DNA from 4 places in the Lactobacillus sp. ESL0680 genome. Region 1 is predicted to be linked to each of the others. Evidence: riboswitches for the same ligand, from Rfam matches in the RefSeq annotation. Region 1 holds a riboswitch; each other region holds the start of a gene.
The links. Region 1 has a riboswitch for thiamine pyrophosphate ahead of thiM (hydroxyethylthiazole kinase). Riboswitches for the same ligand answer to the same signal wherever they lie in the genome.
Positions count from the first base shown of each region.

Region 2: it holds a riboswitch for thiamine pyrophosphate, as region 1 does, so the genes downstream of both, thiW (energy coupling factor transporter S component ThiW) here and thiM (hydroxyethylthiazole kinase) in region 1, are expected to answer to the same signal.
Region 3: it holds a riboswitch for thiamine pyrophosphate, as region 1 does, so the genes downstream of both, OZX58_RS01955 (ECF transporter S component) here and thiM (hydroxyethylthiazole kinase) in region 1, are expected to answer to the same signal.
Region 4: it holds a riboswitch for thiamine pyrophosphate, as region 1 does, so the genes downstream of both, OZX58_RS00390 (ABC transporter ATP-binding protein) here and thiM (hydroxyethylthiazole kinase) in region 1, are expected to answer to the same signal.

Region 1 is NZ_CP113945.1:1,630,878-1,638,656, forward strand. It holds gene OZX58_RS07805 (EamA family transporter) at 1-62, opposite strand, end outside; gene tenA (thiaminase II) at 174-836, opposite strand; gene OZX58_RS07815 (AEC family transporter) at 1,338-2,303, shown strand; TPP riboswitch at 2,439-2,540, shown strand; gene thiM (hydroxyethylthiazole kinase) at 2,629-3,417, shown strand; gene thiD (bifunctional hydroxymethylpyrimidine kinase/phosphomethylpyrimidine kinase) at 3,429-4,232, shown strand; gene thiE (thiamine phosphate synthase) at 4,246-4,902, shown strand; gene OZX58_RS07835 (hypothetical protein) at 4,952-5,374, opposite strand; gene OZX58_RS07840 (helix-turn-helix transcriptional regulator) at 5,377-5,583, opposite strand; gene OZX58_RS07845 (PTS glucose transporter subunit IIA) at 5,746-6,228, opposite strand; gene OZX58_RS07850 (hypothetical protein) at 6,234-6,572, opposite strand; gene OZX58_RS07855 (MurR/RpiR family transcriptional regulator) at 6,700-7,515, opposite strand; gene OZX58_RS07860 (alpha-glucoside-specific PTS transporter subunit IIBC) at 7,617-7,779, opposite strand, start outside.
Region 2 is NZ_CP113945.1:157,704-165,482, forward strand. It holds gene OZX58_RS00775 (ATP-binding protein) at 1-716, shown strand, start outside; gene OZX58_RS00780 (hypothetical protein) at 844-1,554, shown strand; gene thiW (energy coupling factor transporter S component ThiW) at 1,645-2,154, opposite strand; TPP riboswitch at 2,219-2,310, opposite strand; gene OZX58_RS00790 (histidine phosphatase family protein) at 2,375-3,019, opposite strand; gene OZX58_RS00795 (matrixin family metalloprotease) at 3,040-3,651, opposite strand; gene helD (RNA polymerase recycling motor HelD) at 3,804-6,098, shown strand; gene OZX58_RS00805 (GNAT family N-acetyltransferase) at 6,111-6,557, shown strand; gene OZX58_RS00810 (GDSL-type esterase/lipase family protein) at 6,576-7,160, opposite strand; gene coaA (type I pantothenate kinase) at 7,256-7,779, shown strand, end outside.
Region 3 is NZ_CP113945.1:368,357-376,135, reverse strand. It holds gene OZX58_RS01980 (glycosyltransferase family 2 protein) at 1-832, opposite strand, end outside; partial or broken gene OZX58_RS01975 (PTS transporter subunit EIIC) at 919-1,878, opposite strand; gene scrK (fructokinase ScrK) at 1,911-2,783, opposite strand; gene udk (uridine kinase) at 2,983-3,627, shown strand; gene OZX58_RS01960 (ECF transporter S component) at 3,671-4,249, opposite strand; gene OZX58_RS01955 (ECF transporter S component) at 4,263-4,841, opposite strand; TPP riboswitch at 4,888-4,976, opposite strand; gene OZX58_RS01950 (MFS transporter) at 5,036-6,262, opposite strand; gene OZX58_RS01945 (M42 family peptidase) at 6,365-7,447, opposite strand; gene hpt (hypoxanthine phosphoribosyltransferase) at 7,688-7,779, shown strand, end outside.
Region 4 is NZ_CP113945.1:75,982-83,760, reverse strand. It holds gene OZX58_RS00425 (HNH endonuclease signature motif containing protein) at 1-412, opposite strand, end outside; gene OZX58_RS00420 (hypothetical protein) at 529-669, opposite strand; gene OZX58_RS00415 (iron-sulfur cluster biosynthesis family protein) at 752-1,156, opposite strand; gene OZX58_RS00410 (SLC13 family permease) at 1,341-2,441, shown strand; gene OZX58_RS00405 (LemA family protein) at 2,548-3,108, shown strand; gene htpX (zinc metalloprotease HtpX) at 3,125-4,021, shown strand; gene OZX58_RS00395 (helix-turn-helix transcriptional regulator) at 4,067-5,002, opposite strand; TPP riboswitch at 5,126-5,215, shown strand; gene OZX58_RS00390 (ABC transporter ATP-binding protein) at 5,264-6,619, shown strand; gene OZX58_RS00385 (energy-coupling factor transporter transmembrane component T) at 6,629-7,282, shown strand; gene OZX58_RS00380 (ROK family protein) at 7,319-7,779, opposite strand, start outside.

The DNA.
Region 1 (7,779 bases):
CACATAACACAGGCTAAGCCCGCAAGAAAGGCCCATAAATGTCTCTTCTTAGCTGTTACCATTTCTAACTCTCCTTTTTTATTATAACTTCCCTATAATATCAAAAAATTCTTGCAAGCTGAACCAACTAAAAAAGAAGCATGTCTACTCATGCTTCTTTTTGCTTACCATTTTTAAGCCCATTCTTGCTGCTCATACGCCATCTGCCAAAATTGCAATTCATAATAGCTGCTGCGAACAAAAGCCTGCTGCATTTTTTCCCGCTCATCTGCAGAACCAGAATCAGCTAATGTATTCGTCAACTGTAAAATTCGCTGCACATTAGCTGCATACCACTCGCCATCATAGGTATCAATCCACTCTTGATAATACGAAACAGGCGAGCCACCGGTTGCTAATTTTTGCCCAATTTCTTGATACAGCCAGTAACAAGGCACAAGTGCGGCAACAGCCGGAGCGATACCATCCCTCGCTAATGTCATCTGCAAATGATTAACGTATGCATACGCGGTCGGCGCAACTGGCGTTTGCGCAATTTCAGCTGGCATAATCTGCAATTGCTTAAAAAAGTTCTCGCGCACTGCCATCTCGCTATCCTTTAAGTCCTGCGCCATTTCAAGTAAAAACTGCTCAGTCTGTTGGTCATCCGTTTTAGCTGCAATCGCACGGTGAAATTCACTAAATTGATTTAAATAATACCGGTCTTGTAATAAATAAAAGCGAAATTTGGCCAGCGGTAATTCCCCACTTTGCAATTCCTGCACAAACGGATGCTTCATACTCTTCTGCCATAGACTGCTTGCTGCTTGGTGTAATTGGTCCGTAAATTCTGTCATGATTATTCTCCTTGACTACTAGTTTGCTTTTAATATTTAGGCATTATTAGCTCAGTAATTTATTTTATTATAAGTCTAACAATAAATTTATTACACGTTTAAAGTGTAAAATTGTTGCTATTAAAAATACTTATTGTATTATATCTGAAGGGCAATTACGGCATGAGGAAACTAGTTTTGCTAAAGAAACGTGCGCGCAACTCATCTTAGTAAGACTACCAGTATTTACATTGCCAAATAGTCTTAAATCCAAAAGTAGCTTGCAAATAACGAATCTTGTTAACAAACAAGGTTCGTTATTTGATGATACCCCCAGCTTGCTAATGGATAAGTGAAATTGCTAGTGCTATATTTTTGCCCCTAGTTCCTCAGCCATAATTACCATCAAACTGTAATTGATTAAGGTTTAGCCGGTGAAGGAATAACTGACGCCAAAAAAGCCGTTCAAGAAACAACGTGGATGCCCAAATATTAATTACCTACAGAAAGAGGAAACTTTTTATGCAAGTCTTTTTGACATCTGTATCAAGCGTAGTTGTGATTATCTTAATCATGGCCCTCGGCTTTTTACTAAAACAATTTAATTGGATTGACGATAAGTTTGGTAGTGAAATCTCTAGTATTATCACTAAGATTGCCCTGCCAGCTTCAATCTTCACTGCTGTTATGAAAAACCTTAGCCGCGGCAGTCTTTTGCAATTATCAACCGAATTATTATTCCCAGCTTTGGGTGTGATTATCGGTTATCTTATTGCTTGGCTAAGCATTAAGGTCTTCAAAATCCGTCCTGGCCGCCGCGGAATTTTTATGAATGCCGTGGTTAATGCCAACACTATCTTTATTGGAATGCCCCTGAACATGGCACTGTTTGGCGACAAGGCCATGTCTTACTTTTTGGTATACTACATTATCAATACCGTTTCTACTTGGGCTTTTGGCGTCTTCTTAATCCAAAACGACGACCCGACTGCTAAAGATAAGAAGACTAACCACAAGATTAACTGGAAAAAGCTATTGCCAATGCCACTTGTTGGGTTCATTGTTGCTCTGGTCTGGATGTTATTAGGGATTCCCGTACCTAACTTCTTAAACTCAACGTTAACTTACGTTGGTAACTTGGTAACCCCACTGTCACTGATCTATATCGGCATTGTCCTACACGATGCTGGAATTAAGAACGTTAAGTTTGACCGCGATTCAATCTTGGCATTAATTGGTCGCTTTATTGTTTCACCAATCATTTTGATTATTTTAATTAAAATCGGAACAAATGCTGGCTTTAACTTGCCAAGCTTAATGCGCCAAACCTTAGTCGTCCAAGCAGCAACGCCAATGTTAGCTGTCTTACCAATTTTAGCCAACGAATCACACGGCGACGTTAAATACGCAACTAATATTGTGGTTGAAAGTACAATTCTCTTCATTATCGTCGTTCCGATTTTGATGACGATTTTACAATTTATCTAATAATTAAAAATACTTACTTAAAAAACTTACAAAAAGGCCAGCTCTGATAACACAGCTGGGCTTTTTTACTGCTAAAAATAACACAACATTGACTTTAACATTGTATTATTCATTAAAAGCCGTTATAATTGGAAGCGATAACACGAGGGGGGCCTTTTAGGCTGAGATGAAACACCGTTTCAGACCCTTTGAACCTGTAAGCTAATACTTGCGCGAGGAACGTGTCAACTACCTATTGCTTTGACACAATTATGTGTCAAAGCTTTTTTATTAGTTTAAAGTCGCGGTTCGGAGGACTTCTTCAATAATTTTTAGGAGAAAGATTATGCAGTTAGAATTATTAGATAAATTACGTAAAGAGAACCCCGTTGTTCTCAACGCCGCTAATTTCGTTACTGTTCAAGACGTTGCCAACGGCTTAAACGCAATCGGGGCTTCACCCATTATGAGTAGCGAAATTGATGAAACCGACGAAATGGTCAACATGGCTTCAGCTGTTGCTATCAACATGGGCAGCTTAACTAAGCTGCAAATTGCACACATGAAAAAAATGGGTGATTTGGCTCGAGAATATCATAAGCCGATTGTACTAGATCCTGTTGCAGTTGGTGCTGTAGATTACCGCCTTAATATTGCTCAAGACCTATTATGGAACTTCCACGTTGGCGTTATTCGTGGTAACGCTGGTGAAATTGCCGCATTAGGTGAATTTGACTGGCAATCTAAAGGTATTGATGCTGGATCAGGAGCAGGCAACCTTGATGAGATTACTAAGGAAGTAGCCAAAAAGTACCACTGCACTGTTATTGCCAGTGGAGCAACTGATACAATTAGTGATGGCACTAATGTTGTTCATGTTCATAATGGTACACCGCTATTCCAAGCCCATGTGGGTTCTGGCGATATGTTAACAAGTATCGTCGCTGCCTTTTGTGCAGTGACCGACAGTCGCTTCGAAGCCGCGCAAGCTGCAACGCTTGTTTTCGGTTCAATTGGACAACTAGTCGTTCAAGATCATCCCGATGTTGGCCCTGGCAGTTTTGGCATGTATCTCATGGACTATTTAGCAAAAGTGCAGGTTTCTGATATTGAAAAAATTGCTGATTATGATTAAGGAAGTATTTTATGGCAGAAGAAATTAATTCATTCCCTCAAGTTCTGACAATCGCAGGTACAGATTCTGGCGGTGGCGCCGGCATTATGGCCGATCTGAAGACTTTTCAAATGCAAAAAGTCTTCGGCACGGCAGTTGTAGTTGCCGTTACTGCGCAAAATACACTGGGCGTTCAATCATCGCACTTGCTTCCATTGGAAATGATTGATGCACAATGTGCATCTTTAGCCGCCGACTTTAAAATCCGCGCGACAAAAACTGGGATGCTCGGCGATGCTGCTCATGTTCACCAAGTTGCTCTAAACTTACAGAAATATGACTTTGGTCCCATTACTGTCGATCCCGTCATGGTAGCCAAAGGTGGCGCTCACTTACTAAGTGAAGATGCAGTCGCCACTGTTAGAACCGAGTTATTACCACTAGCTAACCTAGTAACGCCAAATTTACCAGAAGCACAAGTATTAACCGGAATGACCGTTACTTCTGAAAAGCAATATCCCGACCTTGCCCATTCACTGCAAGACATGGGTGTTAAGAACGTACTAATTAAGGGTGGTCATTCAAGTGCTGAAGAAGTAAGCGACTTTGCCCTTCTTGAAGACGGCTCCAGCTTCTGGGTCAGCAGTCCGCGAACCCATACCAAACGCACACATGGTACTGGTGACACTCTAGCCGCCGCAATTACTGCCCAGCTTGCTCTGGGTCATAATCTAACCGATGCAATTAAACTTGCCAAAAAATACGTTACCAAAACAATCGAGCAGACAATCCAAGTGGGACATGGTCACGGACCACTCAACCACTGGGCTAAATAGATAGGAAACAATAATGCAAAAGTTTAATGCAAACATGCTTCGTGCTTACTTCATTTGCGGTACTCAGGATTTACCAGCTGGTAAGACCTTGCCAGAAATCGTCGAAGAAGCACTAAAAGCTGGAATTACCGCCTTTCAATTTCGTGATAAGGGAGCTGGCTCAACTTTAAGTTCTGGTGAGCGGTTGCCAATGGCCCAAAGACTGCACGAGCTCTGTCAACAATATCAAGTACCCTTCTTCATTGATGATGATGTTACTTTAGCTAAGGAAGTTAGTGCCGAAGGAATCCATGTTGGCCAAAGTGATGAAGCTATTCAAAAGGTGATTAATGAAGTCGGCAGTCAAATGATCGTGGGTTATTCCTGCTCAACTCTAGCTGAAATTAAAACTGGCGATCAACTTGCTGGTATTGATTACTACGGCAGTGGACCAATCTTCACAACTCAATCTAAAGATGACGCTGACCCTGAAATTGGGCTAGCTGGCCTTGCCAATTTAGTAACTAGCAGTAAACGGCCAATCGTCGCAATTGGCGGTATCACAGTAACAGACTTACCTAATATCGCCAAAACTGGCGCTGCTGGTGCATCTGTAATCTCAATGATTGCCCAAAGCAGTGACATCAAGAATACTGTTAAAGCAATGCTTGATGCACCGTGGCAAAATTAACTTATTTTCTAAATACATGTTTAAAATCACGCCATAGTGCGTGATTTTTTTAATTCTTTCGTTCTTCAATAATCGTAAAGATTATTCCTAGAATTAAACTAATATTCCAATAAAATATTGAAATACCCGCGATTATTCCCAAAACATCCTGCTGAAAGACACCGTACAAACACAAAAAAATTAAGCCGGTACCTAATACTAACCATTCCATCCATTTAGTTACTCGTGCACCAGCAGCATGTTCAATATAACTGTCGCGTTCGTCATCATCTAGCATATCTCTCTTGCCCTTTTTAATATCCTGCCAATTAAAAAGGTACCCTGAAGCACAAAGTAGTAACAATATTGCCCAAATAATGTGCTTCACTCTATATGCCGCATCTTTATCGTGAAATACTATGATTACTTCAAGTATACCCATTACTAAAAAGAACAAACCATAAATAGCAGTGCGCAGTAATTTTTTCTTCATTATCAGTTCTCCAAATATTCTTTTAAGCAAAATAAATCTTCAATACTTATGCCAAAAAAGCATGCCAATTTATATGCTAATAACAATGATGGCTTGTATTTGCCTTTTTCTACAGAAATAATTGTTCGTTGGGTCACACCAACTTTATCAGCCAATTCCTCCTGAGTTAATTTATGTTCTAGTCGTAACTTTTTTACTAAATTTGGCATTATTTTCATCTCTACATTCAATTATCGATATGAAGCTTACTTCACATGAAACTAGCTTCATATTAATTCTTTTACTGATAAAAATCAATCATAAATAAAAAATACACAGCTTTATAAAAATAAAGCTGTGCATCTTAAATTCAATTATTTATAAGCGAAAATCTAGTCATTCAACTTAATTATTTGTACTTCACTATTATGTATCACATTCCCCGTGACAATTTCGGAAACATCTTTAATTAAATCCATATTAGTGTAGACAACAATTATTGTATCGTCATATCCAGCTGCCTTAACCATTTCAAGATCCATATCAGCAAGCTGCATACCTTGTTGAACAGTATCGCCTTCCTTAACCATTAATTTAAACGGTTTTCCCTCTAAATTAACCGTATCTAATCCCAGATGAATTAAAATTTCTAAATTATCTTTTGTCGTAATCCCAATTGCATGCTTAGTCGGAAAAACGGTTGTAATCGTTCCTGCTACTGGAGCATAAATTTCGCCATTTTTTGGCTCAATAGCATACCCGTCACCTAACATTTTTTCAGAAAAGACGTCATCTTTAACAGCGGTAATAGGAATTAATTGACCATCCACCACTGCATTAACAGAAATGCCCTTCTTTTTAAATAATTTAAACATTCTCATTACCTACTATTCTTGACTTTCAACAATATGATTATTGCCGAACAGATACCAAATAAAAATATAAATGCAATTGAAATAACTTTAATTAACCATTCACTATTTTCTTGCCAGCCTTTTTTAACCGAGCGTAAACTAATTAATCCGAATAATGCCAAAATTGAACAAAACAGATTACCAACTAGCAACTGACCAATAAGCTGACAAGTCATAAAAAAGCGATAATTATGATTTTTATATAAAAAGTTATCCTTTTTCAGCCATAAATAATAACCCAAAATAAAATCAGTAATGATAATTATTACATCCACAGCAACGTATGGTGATTTCATTATCGTCATCACATTACTTTTGGTAATTGCTACTTCTAAAATCATAAAGAAGCTAAAAAATACTGGTATTAATAATAAAGCACAAATATATGTAATCAAAATTCTGCTGGTATTTAAATGTGCTTTATCTAAAAACTTAATTATCCAATTGTTTAATTTGCTCATCATTTTTCTTATGTTGTTTATCAACCCAAATACCAAACTTATTAATTAAAAGATCTACTAACGAATAAGCTAAGATAAAAGATACACTATTATCATTATTGGTAAACTTAACGGTTGGATAGTAAAAATTATAATCTGACAAAGAAGCTAACTTACTTTGTTTTAAATCAGTAAAAGATACATAACGAAACTTGTTGTTAACCAATTCAAATTTACTTAACTCATCATTAATCTCGCGATTATCGCCAGTATAGGAAATAATAAATAATAGATCACCCTTTTCAGCAATTTTACCTACCATTTTCAATTCACTTAAAGCAGCAGGCAATACAATTGATGAAATACCAAAAAGTAATAATTCATGAGAAAGATAATTTGATAAAATTTGCTGAAGCCAACCCGTTGAATAAATATAAATATTATTAGCATTACTTAATTCGGTATAAAATTTATCTAAATCAAGCGACTTAAAATATTTACTCAGATTTTCAGTTTCCTTTGCTAAATCAGAGTCAAAATTATTCTTAGAATTGTCATAGTTTGCTGCCTGCTCCTGTTCTATAGAAACTTCATTTAAATAAAATTTAAGTTCACTATAGCCGCTTAATCCTAAATGTTTGCACAAACGAAAGATTGCGGATTTAGAAACATATAATTTACTTGCTAACTCAGACAAACTTAAATTTTTACATAATTTGGCATTATTGAGAACAAATTGAATGATCCTTATTTCAGAATCATTCAATTTGCTGCTTTTTTGATAAATTAAAGATTTTAGTTTTGACATTAATAAATATTACGCTCCATATTAAATAGTTACTTATACATTATAACTTTATTTCAATGCATAAAAGCGTTTTATTTAAATAATCCGATTAACATCTAGCCTTAACTAATATCATCTTTTCTTAATTCCTGCATTGCTTCAAGGACCTGCGCAACATCTAGTCCAACAATAACTTGGATAGCCTTGCCATGATGAACTACATTGATCGCCTTAGCTGCCTTAAATTGCGCATCTGTTCCTAATTTATCAGGATCCTCAACTGAA
Region 2 (7,779 bases), 240 kb from region 1:
TTGATGAGATTTTGGAAGACTTAATGTCCGAAATTAAGCAACAAGGAAAGTTTGTGGTTGTCACGATTGATGAGGTAACTAATTCTAAGGCAATTCAAGACTTTGCCCAGGTTTATAATTCACTTAAGCGAGCTGAATATCCAATTTATGTTGTAATGACCGGATTGCCTGACCTTATTTTGGATATTCAAAATGAAGATAAACTGACTTTTTTGTTGCGTTCAGAAAAAATAGTGATGATGTCGTTGAACGCTGCAGATATGGTGAATACTTATCAAAAAGTCTTTGCGTGTTCCTTAACTGTTGCAAACAAAATGGCACAGATGACTAAGGGTTACTCTTATGGCTTTCAATTATTGGGTTGGCTGTATTTTGAAGAGTTAAATGGCCGTGAACCAACTATAGAAGTATTAAATGAAGTTAAAGTACAATATCAACTAAAGCTTTTTGAAAATGCTTATCAAAAAATTTTGATGGGCTTGTCGGAAAATGACCGTCAATATTTGATAAATGTTAATGACCATTGTAAGTTCAGTGATGTTGTTGCCAAAATGAAAAAGACTAAGGGTTATGTCTCACAATATCGGCGTCGAGCATTAGAGCGGCAGTTAATTACTCCAAGTGGTCATGGTTATGTTGATTATACGTTGCCATTTTTTGGTGAATATTTAAAGCAAACCCAAAATCCAGATTCGGTATATTATTTGGGCTATTAATTATAATTTTTGTGTTTATATAGTCTAGTTAAATGGCTGAAAAATATTATTAGAAATTCGATTAATTTTGTATAAAATTAGTAGTAAGATTAATAAAATTAAATAGATTATAGAAGGAACATGAGGAATGAAACAGAGAAAATTTTTAGCTCTATTATGTATAGTAGTGTTAGCCATAAGTAGCATTGGAATGGAGAATATAGTAGTTTCTAAAACGGTTCAAGCTGCTAAAGAAGAATATGTGTCAATATTTAATACTGATAACTATGATACAAACAAAAAGGGCTTAACTTATGCTACAAAAGTTTCTAAGGATAAGGTTAAAACGAATCAGAAACATTCTACTGTAGTAGGAAATAAGTATGGATTTGTAAAGCCATTTAATATTCCAAAGTCATGGCGTGGAAACTGGTACGATAAAAACGGATTGGCCCAGAAGTTGACAGCAAATGCGTATAACATTGAAGGAATAATTACGAATAGAATATGGATTGTTGGAAAAGTTAAGGGAACAAATAAATATCCTTGGCAAATAGCTGATAGATTGAATAAAAAATATCCAAGAGCGTATATTCATGATGCTCGAGGAACATGGAGGTATGTATCAGGTTTAAATTTAATCATTACTAGTCCAGTAACAGAAAAATCAGTTATAAAAGATGGATTTGCTTTTACATGTCATAAAGAACAAGTTTCTGGAGAAGTTCAATCAGTTTATTTTGATGTTAATGCGAAAACAGGAAAAGTAAAAGATCAACTATTTAAAACTAAGCAATTAGCTAAAGAGTATGCTCATCATAAATTTTCTGATATGCATTACTCATCGAAATTTAAATAATGTTTTAGGAGTAGTAAATATTATTTAGGCTATTAATTATAATTATTCTTAGTAAAAAACGACAGCCCCTATAAAGAGCTGTCGTTTTTTCTAGAAAAATAATTGCTGGATTTTTTGGAATTGCTTGGCCTTGTTTAGGCTTAATAGAACAATAGTGGCAACTACTGATCCAATAATAGCAGCCCCGATAAAACGCGGGGTGTAAACGAACCAATACAGGTTATTGGAGCTGCCTGTGAACCAGACCATGACTGGGTAAGAAAGCAGCGAGCCGATAATTCCGGTGCCGATAATTTCGCCGAGACAAGCTGCCCAAATTTTGCCGGTTAACTTATATAAAATTCCGGCTAATACTGCACCAAAGATAGCACCAGTTAGTGCCAGTGGCGGAATTCCCATGATTAACATTCTGATAATTCCACACAAGGTTGCCATAATTGTCACGTAAACGGGCCCCAGCATGGTAGCGCCAATAATGTTGATAACACTAGACATGGGCGCCATTCCTTCCACGCGAAAGATGGGCGATAATACCACGTCTAGTGCAATCATAATCGCCAAAATAGTAAGTTTTTCTGTCTGTTTTCTCTTATTAGTCATTTCTAACTCCCTACTTCTAACAAGCGTCTACAAAAAAATCCCATTCGCACATAGCGAACGGGATTTTGCTTAATTAGCCTATCCCTTGCGCTAGTATTATCTAGATCAGGTTCATGGGTTTAATCTCAGCTTAAATAAGCACCCCATAGACTCTTGTATATTAATGTTAATTTGATTATAGACTTTCAATGATGAAAAAGAAAGCATAAATTCTATTTTCTTATAGTTTCATTTGATTATATGATGTAACTTTTCTCTGCTTATCAGTCATTGTCATCATGGTAATTGACGCATTACGTGGACCGCAGCTGACGTCGAAATCGCCAAAGCGGTCGGCAATACTGCGAATAGTAAAGCCGTGAGTTACCAATAAAATGTTTTCGGCACCATCAAGCTGGCTGATTAGGTCAAAGCCCTGGTCAAGGCGGTGCCAATATTCCTTGGCATTTTCCGCGTCATGAAACGGATCAGCTTCCTTAATCCAGTCGGTTGCCGTATCAATTGATTCGTTCTTGAACAGATCATAGTGGGTCTTATAGCCGTGCGGTCCACCAATCATTTGCCAGGCCATGTCGGTATCCATTCCTTCAAAGTAGCCGTAAAAGTGTTCGCGGAACAGCGGAGTTGCAAGATGTTGGATTTCGTCGCGGTTAACATTGTGCTTAATAATGATGTCGCAGGTATCACTTGCCCGCTTCAAGTCGCTAGAGATGGCGATGTCAAAGGGAATATTCTTTAGTGTTTCGCCCGCCTTGTCGGCACCAGCAATGCCGTCTTCAGTTAATGGGGTGTCACACCAGCCCTGCATCTTGTTGTAACGGTTAATATAAGTTTGTCCGTGACGGACAATATAAATTCGCTTCATTTTTAAACTCCTTATTTTAATTATTTTTCATGATAAATTTGTTTAACTTTTGCGACATCTTGCGGTTCAATTGAGTAAATAGAGCCGGCAGGATACATGACGGACTTGCCTTTATTGTGATTCAGACCGATAGCATGACCTAATTCGTGTTCAACAGTATTGACAATTCGCTGATAAGTATAATAATATATAAAATTCTGCAGATAATAAACATTTAATTGGATTTTTGCCTTACTAAGCAATTTAGTCTTGGGATTATAGGTAATGCTTGCTTGCCCAGCGGCATCCGTGTCGGGGTCAAACATCGGCTCAATTGTAATCTGTGCATTTTTCTTCTTATTAGTCTCAGTAAAAGTAAAACTGCCAGTATCATTCCAAGCACTAATGGCGTCTTGAGCGGCTTGAGTTAATTGCTGGTTATTCGCCAAATCAAGATAAACTTTGGCGGAATTTTTTGACCAGTGACAATTTTTGCCCGCATTTTTCGCAGTTTTTTCGCGATGTGTCTTAGCTAAGACGACATGGCTGGGTGTATTAGCAGGACTAATAGCCGGGATATACACGCTGCCTAGAGAAATTCCAGCGACTAATGCACAAGATAATTTACGTAAAAAGTGTAAAATCTTTTTCATAATAAAAACCACCTCCAATATAAAAAATTATAGAAGCAAATTGCTTAATTTTCACTAGTTTTTAATAATCTTAGTAAAAGAGTTTTAAGAATTATATATTAAGTTCGTTTCATGTTAAAATAGTATGCAAGTTTTGAAGAACAGGTGACTTTATGACAAAAGCGATGGATGAAAAACAGTTTGAACAGAAGCATCTCGACGCTATCTTAAAAATGATTAAGGAGCGGCGGGGAGAATTAACTGCGGCAATTAAGTCAGCTGAAGGTGAAGCGCGGAACCTCAATTCGCACTTCTTTGATGATGTCCGCTTAGATTACGATGGTTATTCCACCTCAATGGAAACGGCGCTCTCGATACACCAGCAGCAGCAACTGCTTGATGAACGTGAGAATGCTTGGCAGCATTCTGCTAAGCAGTTAGGAACAGTTCAACGACTGGAAAAGAAACCGTATTTTGCCCGGGTGGATTTTAAAGAAGGCAATGAAAAACCGGAAACAATTTATATTGGTTTGGGTTCATTTGCGGACAAGGACAACCACTTCTTAATTTATGATTGGCGGGCACCAATTTCTTCAATTTATTATGACGGCAAGCTAGGGCAGGTTTCGTATTTGTCGCCAGATGGTGAAATTACCGTTGACATGACGAAGAAGCGGCAATTCATGATTGAAGATGGTCAAATTGTAAACATGTTTGATACCAATGAATCAATCGGTGACCAAATGCTCTTAGAGGTGCTGGGCGAAAAGTCCAGTACCCAGATGAAGTCAATTGTAACGACAATTCAGCGTGAGCAAAATAAAATCATTAGAAATACCAGTGCTGATTTGTTGTTTGTCCAAGGAGCCGCAGGGTCAGGGAAGACGTCAGCGATTTTGCAGCGGATTGCCTACCTGCTTTACCGGTATCGGGGCAACTTGACCAGCAGCGACGTGATTATGTTTAGTCCTAACCAATTGTTTAATGATTATATTAAAAACGTGCTGCCGGAAATGGGCGAGCAGAATATGGTTCAAATGACTTATTGGCAGTTCGTTGCGCGGCGGTTGCCAGGGATGGACGTAGAAAACTTGTTTGACCAGTTTGAGGATCAGACTGCTGATACAGCAATTGGTAAATTTAAAGATTCTACTGCTTTCTTTAAGCTGGTAACGCGTTATGCCAAGCATTTGAATAAGCAGGGAGTTGTCTTTAAGGACATCTTTTTCCGCAACAAGAAGCGTCCATTCTTTGCTAAAGAAAAGATTAACGAGCTTTACTATTCATATAATTCTAATTATAATTTAAATAATCGGATTGACGCAACGCGTGAAGAACTGATTAAGACGCTTAACCGCAAGATTAACGCGGAAACTAAGAAGCCTTGGGTGTCAGAAGCCATTGAAAGTTTGAGCAAGGAACAATTAAATGCCCTTTATGACCGCCCAGACCAAGAATTTGAATCTGAAGAAAAAGAAGAAAAATTCCTGGGTCGTAAGATTGTAGTTAAGGCCTTGGACAAGGTTTACCAGCAGATTCGCCGGAATAATTTTATTAATATGCGGGCGCAATATTTGAGCTTTTTGCGGGCAGTGCCGAAAATGACTGACCTGAATAAGTGGCAGATTAGTGCTAGTGATTGGGCTAAGCACGTTGAGGATGTGAAGGCCAGCTTTAAAAAGCATTATATCCACATGAATGACGTTTCGGCTTACTTATATATGTATGATTTAATTACCGGTCGGCACGTTAATTATGAGATGCGTTATGCCTTTATTGATGAAATTCAGGATTACACGGCGTTTCAATTGAGTTATTTGAAGTATAACTTCCCGCGGGCCAAGTTTACGATGCTGGGCGATTTGAACCAAGCGATTTTTACTAAAGATGAGAGCCGCAGCCTGTTAAAGCAAATTAGTGGGTTGTTTGACCCAGAGAAGACGACCGTGGTGCAATTAACCAAGTCCTACCGGTCAACTAAGCAATTGACCGACTTTACCAAGCAAGTTTTACGACAAGGCGAAAAGATTGAATCCTTTAATCGGCAAGGTCCTAAGCCTGTCTTCTGGAAACGTGAGAATGATGATGCGGCAATTGCCGTTCTAGAGCAGGTTCTAACAGATAATACTGCTGGCAAAATGACTACGGCAATTATTACTAAAGATCTGGCAAGTGCCAAGTTTGTCAGCCAAAAATTGCAAGATGATGGCGTTAAGGCAACGTTAATTGCGACTGCCAACCAGCGACTAGTTGAGGGTACATTAGTTGTTCCGTCGTACTTAGCTAAAGGATTGGAATTCGATGCGGTTGTTATGTGGGATGCTTCTAAGGCTAGCTACAATCAGGCAGACGAAATTCAATTGGTCTACACAATTACTTCACGCGCAATGTACAAGCTCGATTTGATTTATACGGGAGAAAAGAGCCCGCTACTCACGGTTGACCCGCAGACGTATGAGGAAAAATAGGAGGCAGTGCTGATGGCGCAGGAAAAATTTACTTTTAAAAAAATTGACGAGATGTCAGGTCGCGAAATGTTTTGTATCGCCCGCTTGCGGATCAACACTTTTGTAACTGAACAAGAAATCACGGTACCAGAATTGGACGATGAAGATTTGACTGCCATCCAGGTTTACTTGTTAAATGAGGATCAGACCATGGCATTAGCTGTTTGCCGGATTTTTCAAGAAGATGGTAAGTGGATGTTGGGTCGGGTTGCTGTTGCCAAGGCAGCTCGCGGTCAAAAGCTGGGCAGTAAAATGATGGCGCAAGTCCACGCCTACCTAAAAGAGCACGGTGCTGACCGCTTGTATTGTCACGCGCAGTGGCAGGCTAAGCCATTTTATGATTATTTGGGCTACAAGGTTCAGGGCGAGCCGTTTGATGAGGCTGGCATTAAGCATACAATGATGTATTACGAACTATAATAATTAAAAAAACTCACGTTAATTACGTGAGTTTTTGTTTGCCTGTTTTTCTTTAATTGCCTCAGCCACAAGATTAATTAAAACTTTATTTCCTTGGTCGCTAAAGTGTTGCCCATCTGTTTGGTAGTAGGACTCAATCTGCAGCAGCTTACTAAAGTTAGCAATCAAATCAATAAAGGGAATGTTATGTTCGAGAGCTGAATTTTGCGCAATTTGGTTATAGCGATCCAAACTCTCCTGCGTGTAATATTGCATAATCGTTTTGTTTTTTGGGTTAGGATAAGCTGGTCCAACAAGAATTATCCGGCTAGCGCCAATTGCGGTAATCATTTTTTGTAGGTTTTGGGCGTAAAGATTGCTTGGCAGGCCCCAAGTAGAAGCAGAATCGTTAGTGCCAAATTCCAAGACAACAAGGTCGGCATCTTCATCAATTAATTGCAGCCGCATCAAGCCGTCAGCGGTCGTCGCACCACTTTGTGAACGATTAGTGACGTGGAAGTCACTACCAAGAGCTTTTTGTAAGCCATTAGTAATTAGGTTAGTGTCGCGACCATTACGGTACCCGTTAAATAACGAGTCGCCAAATAAAGTTATATTTTCCATCTAAGTCTCTTTTCGTTTTTTATTAAAGCCAAAACATTTTGGTGTTAATATTTATTTACTTTATAATATAAGAAAACGAATTGAAGGACAATTAAATGAAAAATTATTTGCAGTTTAATCGGGATCAGTGGGCATCATTTTCCGCGGGCGACCAGGTTAAAATTAGCCAGGATGAATTGACAAAGATTAAGTCCCTAGGCGATGTAGTCAATTTGACAGATGTGCGCGAAATTTACGGCAGCTTGATTAAGTATTTGTATTTAGTTTACCAAGAAAAAAGTGCCCTGCAGAACCAGCAGCGTGAATTTTTGCACGAAAATGTGGCAGCAGCTCCCTTTATTATTGGCATTTCAGGGTCGGTAGCCGTAGGTAAGTCAACAACCGCGCGGTTATTGCAGGTATTATTAAGTCGGACTTATCCAGACCTAAAAGTGCACTTAATGACAACCGACGGCTTTATTTATTCCAATCAGGAGTTGAAGCGGCGGAATTTGTTTGAACGCAAAGGTTTCCCCGAAAGCTACAACATGAATTTGTTGACCAACTTTTTGCAGGATGTGATGTCTGGCAAGGAGGATATTGTCTATCCGCTGTATTCGCAGGAGTTGAGCGATATTGT
Region 3 (7,779 bases), 450 kb from region 1:
TATCATTATTAAGATTATCGATCTTTCTTAACAACAATATAAAATATGCTAAATAATAATTGAAGCCTGCAGTATTCATATTAATCATTATTCGCTTAACTGCACAAAATTGTGCTTCCAGCTGATAACGATCCGTACTATTTGCTATTAAATCTTCATAAGCCTTAAAAATTTGAAATAACCGCGGATTAGTATACGCCGAAGTTGTGCTATCTGAATGTTTATAATAATTATAGAGTACCCTGTGAACATACGATATTTTTGTACATCTGCTCATAATGGGAATCAGAATATCCAAGTCTTCATATACCATTTGGGGAAACTTGTTTGTCTGCCAAATTTCTCTGCGATATAACTTATTCCATGAATAAGAATTACTCTGCCCTTCAGTAATATATAAAGCAATATCGATCAGCCCACTATCACATTTCATTGACCGAACATCTACTTCGGTTTTTTCTTCAACAAAAATCTTATGTACATCACATACAGCAATATCACTTTGATACTTAGTAATGCTACTAAATAATTCTGAAAGATAATCAGCTTCTACCCAATCATCAGCAAAGCCGATATATCTTCCTTTAGCAATACTAATACCATTGTTTCTTGCCATTCCTTGACCAAGATTTTTTTGTCTTATTGAAGTAAATATCTCTGGATACTTATTCTTAAACTTTTGAATAATATCAGCAGTACCATCTGTGCTGCCATCATCGACAACTATTACTTCATACTTACCCGTAAAGGTTTGACAAGCCAAAGAATGCAGGCAACGTGCTAAATACTTCTCTTCGTTAAAAGCAGCAACGATAATTGAAATATCTATCATCGCTTTATTCTTTCTATAGAGTTTATTTACTGTAAAGCTCTGTTCATATTAATACTTATACACTAGCTTAATCTACACACTAATTTCTAAGCATTTTCTTGTGCAGCAGCTTCTTTTTCTTGCTTCAATAAAACATTATCGTAATGTTTGATAAACGGATACCAAACTAAGAATGCCGCAATTGCACAGACAATTGATAATACTGCACCCTGCCAACTAGCTGTCGCAATCAGTCCACTCAACCCAATTGGTGTTGGCCATGGCTGTTGTGCAATAATTTTCGGTACTAAGTGAGTTGCAATTCCCAAATATGCAATAAGACCTGAAACCAATGGAGCTCCAACAAACGGAATTAATAGATTGGCATTGTAAACTACTGGCAAACCAAAGATCAACGGTTCATTAATATTAAAGATTGCCGGCACAATTTCTACCTTACCAATTTCCTTCAATTGAGCTGAACGAGCTCTTAAAAGCAGCCAAATTGCTACACCCAAAGTTGCGCCTGAACCACCAATATTAATAAATGCATTTACTGGATCACCTGCAAATACATGGTAAGCACCACCGTGTTGGTTAGCTTGCAAATTAGCTAATACAATTGGTGTATAGAAGGAACTGATAATTGTTGCACCATGAATCCCAAACCACCATAAGAAGTGAATTAGGAAAATAACAATCAAAAATCCCCACCAAGTATCAGCAATATTACTAATAAATGAAAATGGTACGAACAATACTTTAAACAAATCTGTTCCCATTAATACCAATGCTACATTAATTGCTGCAACAACTACTGCAATACATGCAGCCGGAATTAAGGCGCTAAACGAGTTCGATACCCCAGACGGAACTGAAGCTGGCATTTTAATCTGCCAATTATGTTTAATCGTATAACGATAAATTTGAACAGTTAACCAAGCAACAACTAATCCGATAAAGATACCAACGGCACCAATCCGATAAATACCAGATGTAGAAGCTTCATAACCACCAGCAACCATCTTAGTTTTAGTAAAGGTAGTTAAAAATTGAACTGTACCATTTAATAAGTAAAATTTTTATCAGCAATTTAGCACTAAGCTTTTAACAACCGCTTAGCCAAAGCAAAATTACCAACGGTTGCTGACCCATTATCGGCAATTGCCGGCATCACAATATATCTAGCTAAATCTGGCACTTCAACATAACCGTTTAACATTTTGGCAAAATCCCGGCGTACTTTTTGTAAAAATGCTTCACTAGTCACGCCGCCGCCAAAGACAACCTTATCTGGTCGTAAAATTAAGGTTACTTGTAAAACAGCTTGTGCCACATAATAACTCATAATGTCCCAGACGTGATCAGTCAATGGCACGTCCTTGCCCGCTTTGCCTAAACGGGCTTCAAAAGTCGGTCCAGAAACGAGTCCCTCAAGACAATCCTGATGATATGGACATACACCCTTAAAATTCAAGTCGTCTGGATGGCGCTTGAGTAAGACATGTCCCATTTCAGGATGCCCCAAAGAGCCAACCAGCTTGCCGTCAATAATCGCGCCGCCGCCGACACCAGTGCCGATTGTGTAATAAACCAGCGAATCAATATCTTCATTGGATAATAATGACATGACATATTCGCCATATGCAGAGCCGTTAACATCCGTTGTAAAAAAGATTGGCACATTAACCTGCTGTTTAATGAAGCCAACAAAATCTGTATTCTGCCAGCCCAGTTTAGGAGTTGTAGTTATATAGCCGTAATTAGCTGCCGTCTGGCGAATTTCAATTGGACCAAAGGAAGCAATACTAATCGCTGTTATCGGAAATTGTTTGAAATAATCGGAAGCTTTTTGCAAAGTTTCTTGGGGTGTGGTTGTCGGAAAAGTTATCGTATCTTTAACCTGATAATTTTCATTACCTACCGCACAAACAAACTTAGTCCCGCCAGCTTCAATTGAACCTAATAACATACTTTATCTCCTTCATTTACTAAATGTTGAGCTTATATCGCCTATTAATTCATGTTACCTATTTTATAAAGCCCTTTCAAGCGCAGATTTTATCTTTTATTGCAAAAATTATTGACCAAAATCTTAAAATGTCACTTGTTTTAGTGGTATTACAGCAAAAACTACAGTAAAATATTATTTGATAAAAAGGAGAGTCTGAATGTCTAAACTTGAAAAACCCGTCGTAATTGGGATTACCGGCGGTTCGGGTAGTGGTAAAACAACGATTGCCCATAAAATTGTTGACCAAATGCAAGAAAATGAACACGTCCTAATTATGACGCAAGATTCATACTACAAGGATAATACCGGTATTCCAATGAGCGAACGGATGAACATCAATTATGACCATCCTGATGCCTTTGATATTCCACTGCTTAAAGCCCAAATCAATGACTTGCTTAACTACAAGCCAATTGAAATGCCCGTTTACGACTTTAAGGAACATACCAGAAGCACTGAAACTATTCACATTGAGCCTGCTGATATTATTATTCTTGAAGGAATTTTGGTTTTAGCAAATGAAGAAATTCGGGACTTAATGGACATCAAAGTTTACGTTGATACTGACGATGACATTCGTTTCATTAGACGGCTTGAACGCGATATTGATGAACGCGGACGTTCAATTGACTCCGTAATCGACCAGTACTTAGGCACAGTTAAGCCAATGTACCATCAATTTATTGAACCGACTAAACGTTACGCTGATATTATTGTTCCCGAGGGCGGCGAAAATAATGTTGCAATTGACATGTTAACCACTAAGGTTCACGCAATCTTAAGAAAAGAAACAGCCAACTAAAAAGGCCGAGGTAATTATCCTCGACCTTTTTGTTTACTCAAAATTATTCCACTTTCGGCTTCAATGCGCGATCAAACAGGTTAGTAATCAACTTAACTAGCACCCCGTCAAATAAAACTGACGAGAGAATACTGACAAAGAACATTACAATTTGCACCTTAAGCGCAAATTTATACCAGCCATACATCAGATAACACGGAATTAAAAAGCCAAAACTAGCAAAAAATGAACCTGTCAGAACACTTTGCCATGAAAATTTCTGGTAGCGGGACTTTTTTGGAAAAAAGCCAATTTCATTGGTTAATCCCTGCATTAGTCCCGAGACTACAGTGGTAATCCCCCATTGACCACCACAAGCCATCTCCACTATTGAAGCGAGCAGCTCTCCTACTAATCCTGAACCTTTTGTGGGGACAAAATACATTGCAAGAGGCGCGGCCATTAACCATAATCCTGCAAAAAAGGCGTCGGTTGCCGGGGCGTACCCTGTCGGCAGTAGTAACATTTTAACTAAGTTATACAGGTCATTAGTGCCATAGGTATAAAAGATACCCATCAAAATACCAATTAAAGCAACCAAAATTACCGACTTAACATTCCATTTTGATGATCGTGTAAACATGATTTACCTCAATCTATGCCAGTCGCGGCTTTAGTGTACGATCAAACAGATTAGCGATTAATTTAACCAGTACACCGTCAAAGACAAGCGCCGAAACCATATTGGTAATGAACATTACAATCTGAACCGTCATGTTAAATTTGCCCCAACCGTAAAGAATATATGACGGAATAAAAATTCCTAGTCCTGCAAAGAAGGCACCAATCATAACACTCTTCCAAGAAAATGCTTGATAACGTGACTTCTTGGGGAAAAAGCCGATTTCGTTAGTTGCACCTTGAATAAGTCCTGAAATAACAGTAATCGCACCCCATTGTCCGCCGATTGCCATTTCTACAATTGAAGCTAACACTTCGCCAATTGTCCCAGAACCAGCCGTTGGTACAAAATACATTGCTAAGGGTGCTGCCATTAGCCATAAGCCCGAAAAGACCGTGTCCGTTACTGGGGCAAAGCCTGTAGGAACCAGTGCCATTTTAATAATGTTGTAAGCCCAATTAAAGCCGTAGGTATAAATTACCCCCATAATAATTCCAATCAACGCGACCAAAATTACCGACTTAACATTCCATTTTGATGATCTTGTGAACATAAAAAATACTCCTAACTAACTATTAAGTCAGAAGGAGTACAGTTAAATGCTTATTCAAACACTTCCCTAACGCAGGCATTGTCCTGTTCAGGTTCCAAGGGTAATTCTCAGCTAAGCGCACCCCTAGTGACTAAAATCTATTTATAGGTAGTATACCACAACGATAATTATTATAAAACCATTCTTTTACTTCACTAATTATTTGCCAGCTTTTTCAATCCAGGCAGGCTAATCATAATTATCAAGCTGATAATGTATAAACTTGATAAGAAGCCCATGACAACCGTTAAGTTGTAGTGATCCATCAAGATACCAATTACAACTGATGAAAACCCGCCAATTGCACGGCCAATATTCACAATAATATTGTTCGCACTCGAGCGAATTTCTGTTGGGTACAGCCGGCTAATTACCGCACCGTAACCACCGAACATCCCATTAGAGAAGAAGCCGACAATCGCCCCAATGATAAGCAAAGTTACCATGTTGGTGGCCAAACTTAAAGTGTAGACCATAATCGCCGAACCAATTAAGAAGATACCGAAGGCGCGCCGTGGACCAAAATGATCGAAAATGGTACCGAAAGTCATCATTCCAATGCTCATTCCAATAATCGTTGCAATCATCCATAAACTTGAATTGGCAACATTCAAATTTAATTGCTTCTGTACGATTGTTGGCAGCCAGTTCATTAAGCCGAAGTAACCAGCGATTTGAACTGTCATCATAATCATCAAGCCAATACTCTGCCAAGCAAGCCGCGGTGTTGCAAACATCTTGCGGGCAACATTGGTTAGCAATGAACCCTTTTCTTCTGCCTTAGCCGTTAAAAATTGCTTACTTTCATGCAGGTGTTTTCTAATGAAAACCGTTAAGACTACCGGCACAATACCGACCAAGAACAACATATGCCAGCCAGCAGTTGGAATAATCCATGCCGCAATTAACGCCGCGAAGATTGCCCCCACCTGACCACCAACTGCCGCAATTGAGGTCATTTTACCAATTTCCTTCTTCGGAAAAGCTTCAGCAATTAATGCAATCCCAACACCATATTCACCGCCAGCACCAATTCCGGCCAAAAAACGGAGAGCATAAATCAAATAGATGTTATTGGCAAAGGCCATACAGGCTGTCGCCACCGCAAAAATAATCACGGTATGACTGAAAGTTTTGACGCGGCCAATTTTATCGCCCAACATGCCAAAGGCAATCCCGCCAAACAACATCCCCAAATTAGTAATCGATGAAATTAGCCCTGCAGCACCACCAGACAGGTGCAGGTCAGCAATCATCGAACTCATCGCAAACGATAGAAAAAGCACATCCATGTTCTCTAACATAAATCCCGATGAGGTCGACGCGATGGTCCACTTCTGATCTGTAGTTAGTGCATGACTGTGCTCATTAGTTGTATCCATATTTAATTCCTCCGAAACAAGCGCTCTCTGTCGCCTAATTATTTCTTTGGAACATTATTTTACTCGTTTAATAATTTTTTGCAACTAAAATATTAAATTTACTTAAAATTGGCTGAAACTAGCTAATTTTTCAGTAGTTAAATCACGAATAATTGCCACTGTCATTTCAACGGCTGCCTTGAAATCTTGGTAGGCACTGAAGCAATAAGGTGAATGCTCATAACGAACTGGAATACCAATTACAATTGTCGGTGCCCCATTCTCATAATAAATTGCGGCACCATCTTGGCCGCCGCCAGTTCTAACTGACCGCGTGTAAGGAATATGGTTCTTATCAGCTACATCACAAGCGTATTGCTGGAACTTAGGATTAGGCAAGAATGACGTATCCATGTCACGCATCATTGGTCCGTGTTTTAAGGCAGTTTGCGAAAGCCAATCAGGAGTGAAGGTATCATCAGCTGGGCAAGATTCTAGCACGATACCCAAGTCGGGCTTAACAGTGCGAGCTGTAACATAAGCTCCGCGCAAGCCTACTTCTTCTTGACTTGACAGTGCAGCGACAACGTTAAATGGTGTTTCTTCACCATCTAATGTTTCCAAAACATCAGCCATGGCTGCAGCACCAAAACGGTCATCAAAGTCCTTACCAAAGAACAAACCCGACTTTTCGTTATATTCACACTTAACATCAACAAAGATTGGACAGCCAGTATCAATCTTATAGTCGTTCAATGTTTCTTCACGTGAACTCGAACCAACATCAATTGACATATCAGCTACATCGGGCACATTATTGCGTTCAGCTTCCGTCATGAAGTGCGGTGGCTTAGTGGCTACAACGCCGGGGATATATTCACCATCACGATTTTTAATCCGAACCCGCAGAGCTGGAATATTATACTTAACCCAGCCACCTAATGGAACAAACTTAATCATGCCGTTAGGCCTAACTGCCTGAGTGATAAACCCGACTGAGTCTGAGTGGGCATCAAGCTGAATAACGGGCCGACCCGCCTTATTTTCCTTCTTAGAAGCATAAGCATTTAACATGCCATCAACCTTAACATTGGCAAAATCCTTGACTGTTTCGGTAAACAACTTAACAAACTCGCCTTCAAATCCTGAAGTTGAATTTGCATCCGAAAAAGCTTTTAACATTTTTATTTCTTGTTCTTTTTCCATTCTGCTTAACCTTTCATGCAAAAAATATTTACTTATATTGTAGCAAAAATAGTCACGTAAAATTAAAATATTTAAGTTATTTTTCAGATAAAAAGCGATTTTTTAATTTAAGTAAAATATTAGCAATTAAATCCGCGCAAACCCCCGTAAAAAGTGTAAATCTAGCTACTTTTTATGCAAAAGAATGATATAATCGAGTCTATTAGGAATCTTGAATTAGTTGAAGTGAAGGGTAGATAAATGCCAAAAAACGACAATATTAATAGAATTATTGACCATAAATTATTTACTGAAGACGATATTCACCAAATGTGTGTCCGCCTAGGCAAACA
Region 4 (7,779 bases), 150 kb from region 1:
CTTTTAACCCCAATTGCGTCAAATTATCTGCAAAAGTTAAATCAAGCTGAGGCACAAAGTTATTTTCACCAGTTTCACTGGCGATAACTGCCGCGTTAAAATCATTGCGGGATAATTGCTGCTGGGCTAAACTATTGCCGTCATAATCCTGAATAAAGGCCTCATAACGCTTGCGGTATTCCTTTTTACTTACCAGAAAGTCATGTTCACGATCACTTGCTGATTGACCCACAAAGGTATAGAGCAGCCCTTGCGCAAAAATCTGCACCGCTGAATTAGCAAAATCTTTAGCATCTTGTCCTCTTTGCAAGCAAATATCACAGATACTCGTTAATTTAGGGTTCATCAAACCCTGCTGCTTGAAATGCACGGAGTTCATCCGTAAGCCGCAGCTGCTACATTGAAATTTCACGTTGCCCTTCTCCTTTAGGTTAAAAGTTATCATTATCTCAATTTTACTCAATTTATCGTAAGAAAAAAAGGTAGATTGCAAACTGCAATCTACCTTTTTATTTTATTATTATCAGACTACTTGTTTTCGTCTTCTTTGGCCTTGTTCAAGAAAGCAACAACAGCAGCAACGTGAGCAACACGCTTCTTACCGTTTTTCTTATTCTTAGGTCTTTGGTTTGGTTCACAACCAGTGTTGTAATTTTCACCTTTACGCATAGTACTATACTTCCTTTCAGATTTTCGAAAATCTCACTTAGTTTACCACGTTAAGGGTCATGAATCAAGGTATAACACTAATTTAACAGATTTTGCCTTCCTCTAGGTCCTTTTTAGTTACTGCTGACGGCTGATATTCGTTAATTGAAACCGCGCCATCAATCACACCGCTGTCATCTGCCAAACTCATTGTGGCATTTTTTTCAGAGATAACTAAGTTATTATCTAAATACTGCATTTCTGCAGGGCTAGTAAATAAACTCAAGCCGGCATTATTATTAATTGTAATTGAAAATTCGGGGTCTTTTTGATCCAAAATCACAAATTGAAAGTTAGCCCCAATGGTACAAGTACCGCCAATCTTAGAATATTGGTTAGAACCGTCATTCAGCGCCAACAGTACAATTTGGCCTTGCTTAACGTGGCTCTTAATTCTGGCTGCAGCTTCAGGCTTTATATTCATTTCAATTGTTTCAGAATTACTCATCATAAATCCCCCTTATTTCTTCTACTTACTAAAGTATAGCTTGTGTGCATAAAAGAAAGCAAAATTCCTGCTTAGTAAATTTACATTTTCATAGTCAAAAATTTATCGTTGCACACAGCGGAAAAAAAGCTCAAAATAGAAGTAATGATTATAGATGATTGTAACTTGCGAAAGGGGACATTTTATGACCGTCTTAAAGAAAATTTTTAGTGATAGAATCTTGCAGATTACTGCTATAGTCACAATTATAAGTCTTTTTTTTGCTAGACCGCGACTTGGAGATATCAACTTGCATACTATATTTTCAGTCGCTGCGATGCTAATTATCATTCAAATCTACGCGTACCTGCACGTACTTGATGTACTTGCATACAAATTAACTAGTATCGCTGACAATACACGTAAACTGAATATTCTGTTCACACTTTTAGCAATTATCGCTGGGATGTTTCTGGGTAATGATATAACAGCGCTTACATTAATTCCACTTTATCTTAACATTGCTAAAAGATATGACTTACCGCAAATTTTGCCCGTTACTTTAATCGGAATGGGGGCAAATATCGGTGCGGCATTTACGCCTTGGGGTAATCCACACAATATTTTTCTGGTTAGCAAATATTCAGTCAATGCTCTGACCTTCTTCTCATGGTCACTGCCATATTTGCTTAGTGCATTGGTGATTACATTCATTATTTTTCACTTTATCCCGAGTAAGCAAATTCCTGTTCAAGAAACAAAGCAAATTAATATCAGTATTCGGCCAACCATAATAACGACCATTGTGTTCGCCTTCTTCTTTTTGGGTGTCTTCAAAGTTGTCAATGTTGCTTGGCCAATGCTGGCGGCAATTGTTCTTGCGCTTTTGATTAATCCGCGCATTTTACTTAAAGTCGATTTTGCCTTGCTGCTTACATTTACCTGCTTCTTTATCTTTATTAGCGATATTCAGCAGATTCCAATCATTGTCACGATTATTCATACAATGATTAATTCAGAAAGCTCAACTTACTTTACGTCAATCTTATCCAGCCAAATTATCAGTAATGTGCCGGCCACAATCCTTGTTGGTAAGTTCACGCCATATGCCAAAGCACTCTTCTTAGGAACGAATATCGGCGGTTTCGGCTCACCTATCGGCTCAATGGCCAATATGCTGGTTCTCAAAACCTTCATGCAAAACGGAACTGTCCCTAGGAACGAATTCTTCAAAAAATGGAGCGTTATGCAGTTTATTGGCTTATTTATCCTGATGATTATTGGTTGGCTATTATTGCTTATTTAGTATGCTTGACTTATTTGAATCATGGCACAATGCCATATCCTTTTTTTCTGTCCAAAAAATATATAATCAGTTATAATGAAGCAGTATATATAAGGAGGTTTAACCTATGCCATCATTAACTTGGATAATTCTAATTATCATTGTCTTATTAATCGCTATCTATATTGCTATCTACAATGGTCTTCAAAAAGCCAAAGTTTATACAGATGAATCATGGAGCCAAATCGATGTCCAATTAAAGCGGCGCAACGACCTAATTCCTAACTTAGTTGAAACCACCAAGGGTTACGCTAAGCATGAACAAGAAACTTTAGAAAATGTTGTGCAGCTGCGCAATCAGTTAACTAACGTTCCTAAAGATGACCGCGCCCAAACTTTAAAGGTTTCTAACCAAATATCTGATGCTTTAAAGTCAATTTTTGCTTTGCAAGAAAACTATCCTGACCTGAAGGCCAACCAAAATTTCTTGAAATTACAAGAAGAATTGACCAATACTGAGAATAAGATTGCTTACTCACGTCAGCTCTACAATTCATCAGCAGCCCTTTACGACCAAAAGCTGCTTACTTTCCCATCAAATATGATTGCACGGATCCACGGCTTTAAGAAGGTTGACTACTTACAAGCCAGTGAAGCCGAAAAAGAAGCACCTAAGGTTAAATTTTAAATATTAGGTCACCACTATGTTATTTCAACAAATTGCTCGTAATAAGCGCAAAACTGGCATCATCATGGTCCTGTTTGCCGTGATTTTAGCCCTTGTTGGTGCTGGATTGGGTTACATTTTTAGTAACAGTCCATGGAGCGGTGTAATTATTGCGCTTGTCATTAGCATTCTTTACCTATTTTTTGTCATGCGTGATCCTGCAAATCTAGTCATGAATTTAAATCATGCCCAAGAAGTTAACGAACAGGATAATCCAGAATTATGGCATATCGTCCAAGATATGGCCATGGTTGGCCGGGTACCCATGCCACGCGTGTTCATTATTGATGATCCCAGTCCTAATGCTTTTGCGACCGGCCGTGATCCTGACCACAGTGCTGTTGCGGTAACTCAAGGCCTACTTGACATGATGAACCGTGAGGAACTGGAAGGTGTCTTAGGACACGAAATTTCGCATATTCGCAACTATGATATTCGCTTATCAACAGTTGCCGCGGTTCTGGTTGGGGTAATTTCATATCTATCCGGAATTGCCAGCCGCTATATTTGGTGGTTTGACGATGACCGCGGCAGCGACAAAGACGATGATAACAACGTAGTCATTATTTTTAAAATTGTTGCAATTGTCTTTGTGCTTATTCTTGGGCCATTATGTGCCAGCCTTGCCCAGATGGCCTTGTCGCGTAATCGTGAGTACTTGGCTGATGCTTCATCAGTCGACCTTACCCGCAACCCACAAGGTCTGATTTCTGCTTTAGAGAAAATCGACGGCAGTAAGCCAATGAAAAAGGCTGATCCAAGTAGTGCTGGCATGTATATTGAAGATCCATTGCGTAAAAAGCACGGTTTTACTCATCTATTCGATAGCCATCCGCCGACAGAAGACCGGATCAAACGGCTAGAAAAAATGTAATATCCAAAAAAGACATCTGTTAATTAAACAGATGTCTTTTTTATTTTATTTCAAATTAATATTAGCTTGACGAAACAGCTCTGCACGCATTTGGACCGGCGTTTGATGATAATATTCATTAAACTTTTTATAGAAAAAGGACTTACCATTGTAACCTACCCTGGCAATAATTTCCTTAACCGAAATGTCGGGGCGAGCAAGCAAATTACGTGCTTCCTGCATTCGCCGTTCATCAACATGCTCTACAAAGCTTTTTCCCGTTTTTTGTTTAACTAAGCTAGAAAAATAATTTGGGTTAAAGCCAAAATGTTTGGCAGCCGAATCCAAAGTAATATCGGCAAAATTGGCATCAATATAGCTCTCAAGTGTTACATTCGCAAAGCCTTGCTTCTCTGCTGCGGCTGATTCAAAGCTTTGATTACGGACAGCTGAAACCAGCAACAAGTTTAATTCCGCTGCAGCTACACTTTGGGCAAACAAGTTTTGATTTAAATATTCATCAATTATCTTATTCATTAATTGAGCCGACTTAGAAATTGGCGTTGACTTTAAATATAACAACCGATTGGTCTGTAAACTGCTAATGATTTGCTTAACTGCCTGTTCTTCACGCGGCTCATCATGGACAATATTTCCCAGGAAATATTGTAAATCATACTTAGAATTTAAATCTAGCTTTACCAACACATCAGTCTTAGTTTGCTTTTGCACTTCATAGTCACTCTTGGCCGGCAAAAAGACGATATTCCCTACCTTTAGTGCAAAGTCCTGACCATGAATTTTAATGTTTGACTTGCCGCCAGCTTCATAAAAAATCATCGCATTTGTTGTTTGATAGCGATGAACACCGGTATTATGATTTTCAAGATAGACCCTAAACAAGTCAAAATTGCCTTCTGCTTTCAACCGCAATTCGTTTGTATCACTATTGGTTGAATTTAAAATACTAGCCAAATACTGCGCTAATTTAACTGCTGCCATAGCTTCACCTTCTTATTGTTATTTTAATACTTTTATTATATAGCAAAAATCATATCCACTACCATTTTATTTTCATAAAGTTACAAGGACTAGACAGAAAAAACTCTTTCGTGTACAATCAGTTTGATAACTTTGGGGTGCCGCAAGGCTGAGAGAATACCCGTTGAACCTGCTATGGACAATGCCAGCGAAGGGAAAATGAATGAATTTTTACGTCGTTAGTGCAGCCTGCCCTAGCGACTTTTTTAATTGGTAAAAAGAATGATTACAAGCAAAAATTTAACTTTTTCATACGAACAAAATATTAAAATTATTGACAACCTTAATCTTGAAATTCCCACGGGAAAATTTTCACTCTTAATTGGGCCTACTGGTTGCGGCAAGTCGACTTTACTTAAAATACTTGCCGGGCTCTATCCCAAATACGCGGGTAAACTCAGCGGTTACCTTAATCTTGCCGGGTTAAAATCAGCCATTATGTTTCAAAATGCTGGCGAACAGTTCACCATGGCAACACCACGTGAAGAAATTATCTTCGCTCTTGAGAACTTACAAGTTAAACGTGAAGATTACCAAAAGCACCTAACCGCCGGCGTCGAATTTGCCCAAATTGAAAATCTATTGGATCAAAAAATCAATACAATGTCTGGCGGCGAGCAGCAACGAGTAGCACTTGCCGTTCTCATAGCAATGGATATCGACTTATTCTTGCTAGATGAGCCTTTTGCCAGCTGTGATCCACAAGCGCGGCAATTTTTGATTAGCAAATTGGCGCACTTGCGCGATCAAGGTAAGACCATTATCTTAAGTGACCACGTTTTAGACGGCTATCAAAGCGTCTGTGATTGTCTTTTTGAGTTTAAGGACCATAACGTCAAGCAGCTAGATCCCGCAGCCAAAAAACAACTGCTCCAAACAAGCATGCAAAAAAATAATTATTCATTTGCACTGCCGCAAAATGAGGCCGCTTGTTTTACCCTAAACAAGACACAGCTAACGCAAAATCGCCTTTTGTTAGACCAAAATCAGCTCAATATTATTGCAGGCAAAACCACACTGATTACTGGTGCCAACGGTGTCGGCAAAACCTCACTATTTAACGCGCTAACTAAGATGCTACCTTATAGTGGCAGTTTGACCTATCGCAACCGTGAAATCCGCCAACAAAAGACGCGCAAATACTTACTGCATGTTGCCCAGATTTTTCAGAATGCGACCGACCAATTCTTGAGTGTTACTGTTCAAGATGAAATTAATTTAAGTAAAAAACAGCGAACTAATGACTTTTTTACTGACCAAAAAATCAAGGAAGTTTTAACTGACCTTGGCCTCGACCAGCACCTGGACCAAGTAGTGTATTCTCTTTCTGGTGGCCAACAAAAAAAGCTCCAAATTCTGCTGATGTTAATTGCGGATCAAGATGTATTACTCATTGATGAGCCATTAAGTGGCTTAGACCACCTATCCAGTCAAAAAGTTATGCATCTGCTCAGACAAAGCCAAAAAGAACGCGGTCAGACTTTACTAATTATCAGCCATGAACTTGATGGGTTAGCCGATTGGTGCGACTATCATCTGGTCTTTGCCGACAAGCAGCTGCATTACGTGACTAAGTGAGGTACCTTTATGAATCCTAGTTTTAAATTTATCTTAGCGTTAATTATTTCGCTTGAAATATCGCTAAAAATTAGCCTAACAACCAATTTTGCGATTATTATCTTGGCAATTATCTATTTATTAGTCAAAAAAATTAAGTTAAAGAGCTTACTGCTCCTACTAATAGTGCCGTTTATTGCCGCATTTACGATTTTTGCGACACTTGAATGGTTTACGCCAACACCCGACTTATTTAACGCCCTTGGCTTGTCCAGCCGGATCTACGTTTATATCTTAACCATTAGCTGCGTCACGATCGACACCAGCGCGGAAGAATTAGCACGATCTTTTGAACAGAATTTCCACTTACCAAGCAAATTCGCCTACGGTGTTTTAGCCGCGCTCAATATTGTTCCCCGCATGAAGCAAGCTGTTAAGCAAATTCGGACAGCTGGCATGATGCGGGGGGTTTATCTCAGTTTTTGGTCGCCGGTATTATATTTCAAAGCAATTTTAGTAGCACTTAATTCTGCCGAAAATCTGGCACAAGGTATGGAATCTCACGGTTACCAAGAAGACAAACAGCGGTCGACAATTGTTGCCGTCCTAATTAAGACATCAGACTGGCTCTGGAGTGCCATTATTCTTGTTCTACTTAATCTAGCCTTATTCACATTAAAATAAAAATGCAGCCGAATCACGACTGCATTTTTTATTAACTTAATTTTGAGCTAAGAAATTCAGAGCTGCACCGTAAAGGTTAGCCGAATTATGATACTGGCAAGTCATTACTTCCGGCATAATTCGGGTCATATCGAAATCTGCCAGCTTCTGCTTGAGCCTCTTGGCAACTTCACTGCTGATTTCTGCGCGTGCAGATACGCCGCCGCCCAAAATAAAGGCATCAAAATCAAAAGATACTTGCAAATCATACATGCTGCTTGCCAAAAGATCATAAAAACGATCAAGCAAATTTTGAGCCAATTGATCACCCTGCTCGGCCAGAGCAAATAATTCTTTCCCCTCAACCTCTGTTTTAGTCTGTTCAGAGTAATCATGGGCAGCCTTAACTAAGGTCGCATCCATGCTTAATATCCGCTCAGTGCCGCCTCTCATAAAGCCAAATTCACCGCCGACTAAGTGCGCACCTCGGTACAATTCATGATTAATAAAAATCGCGC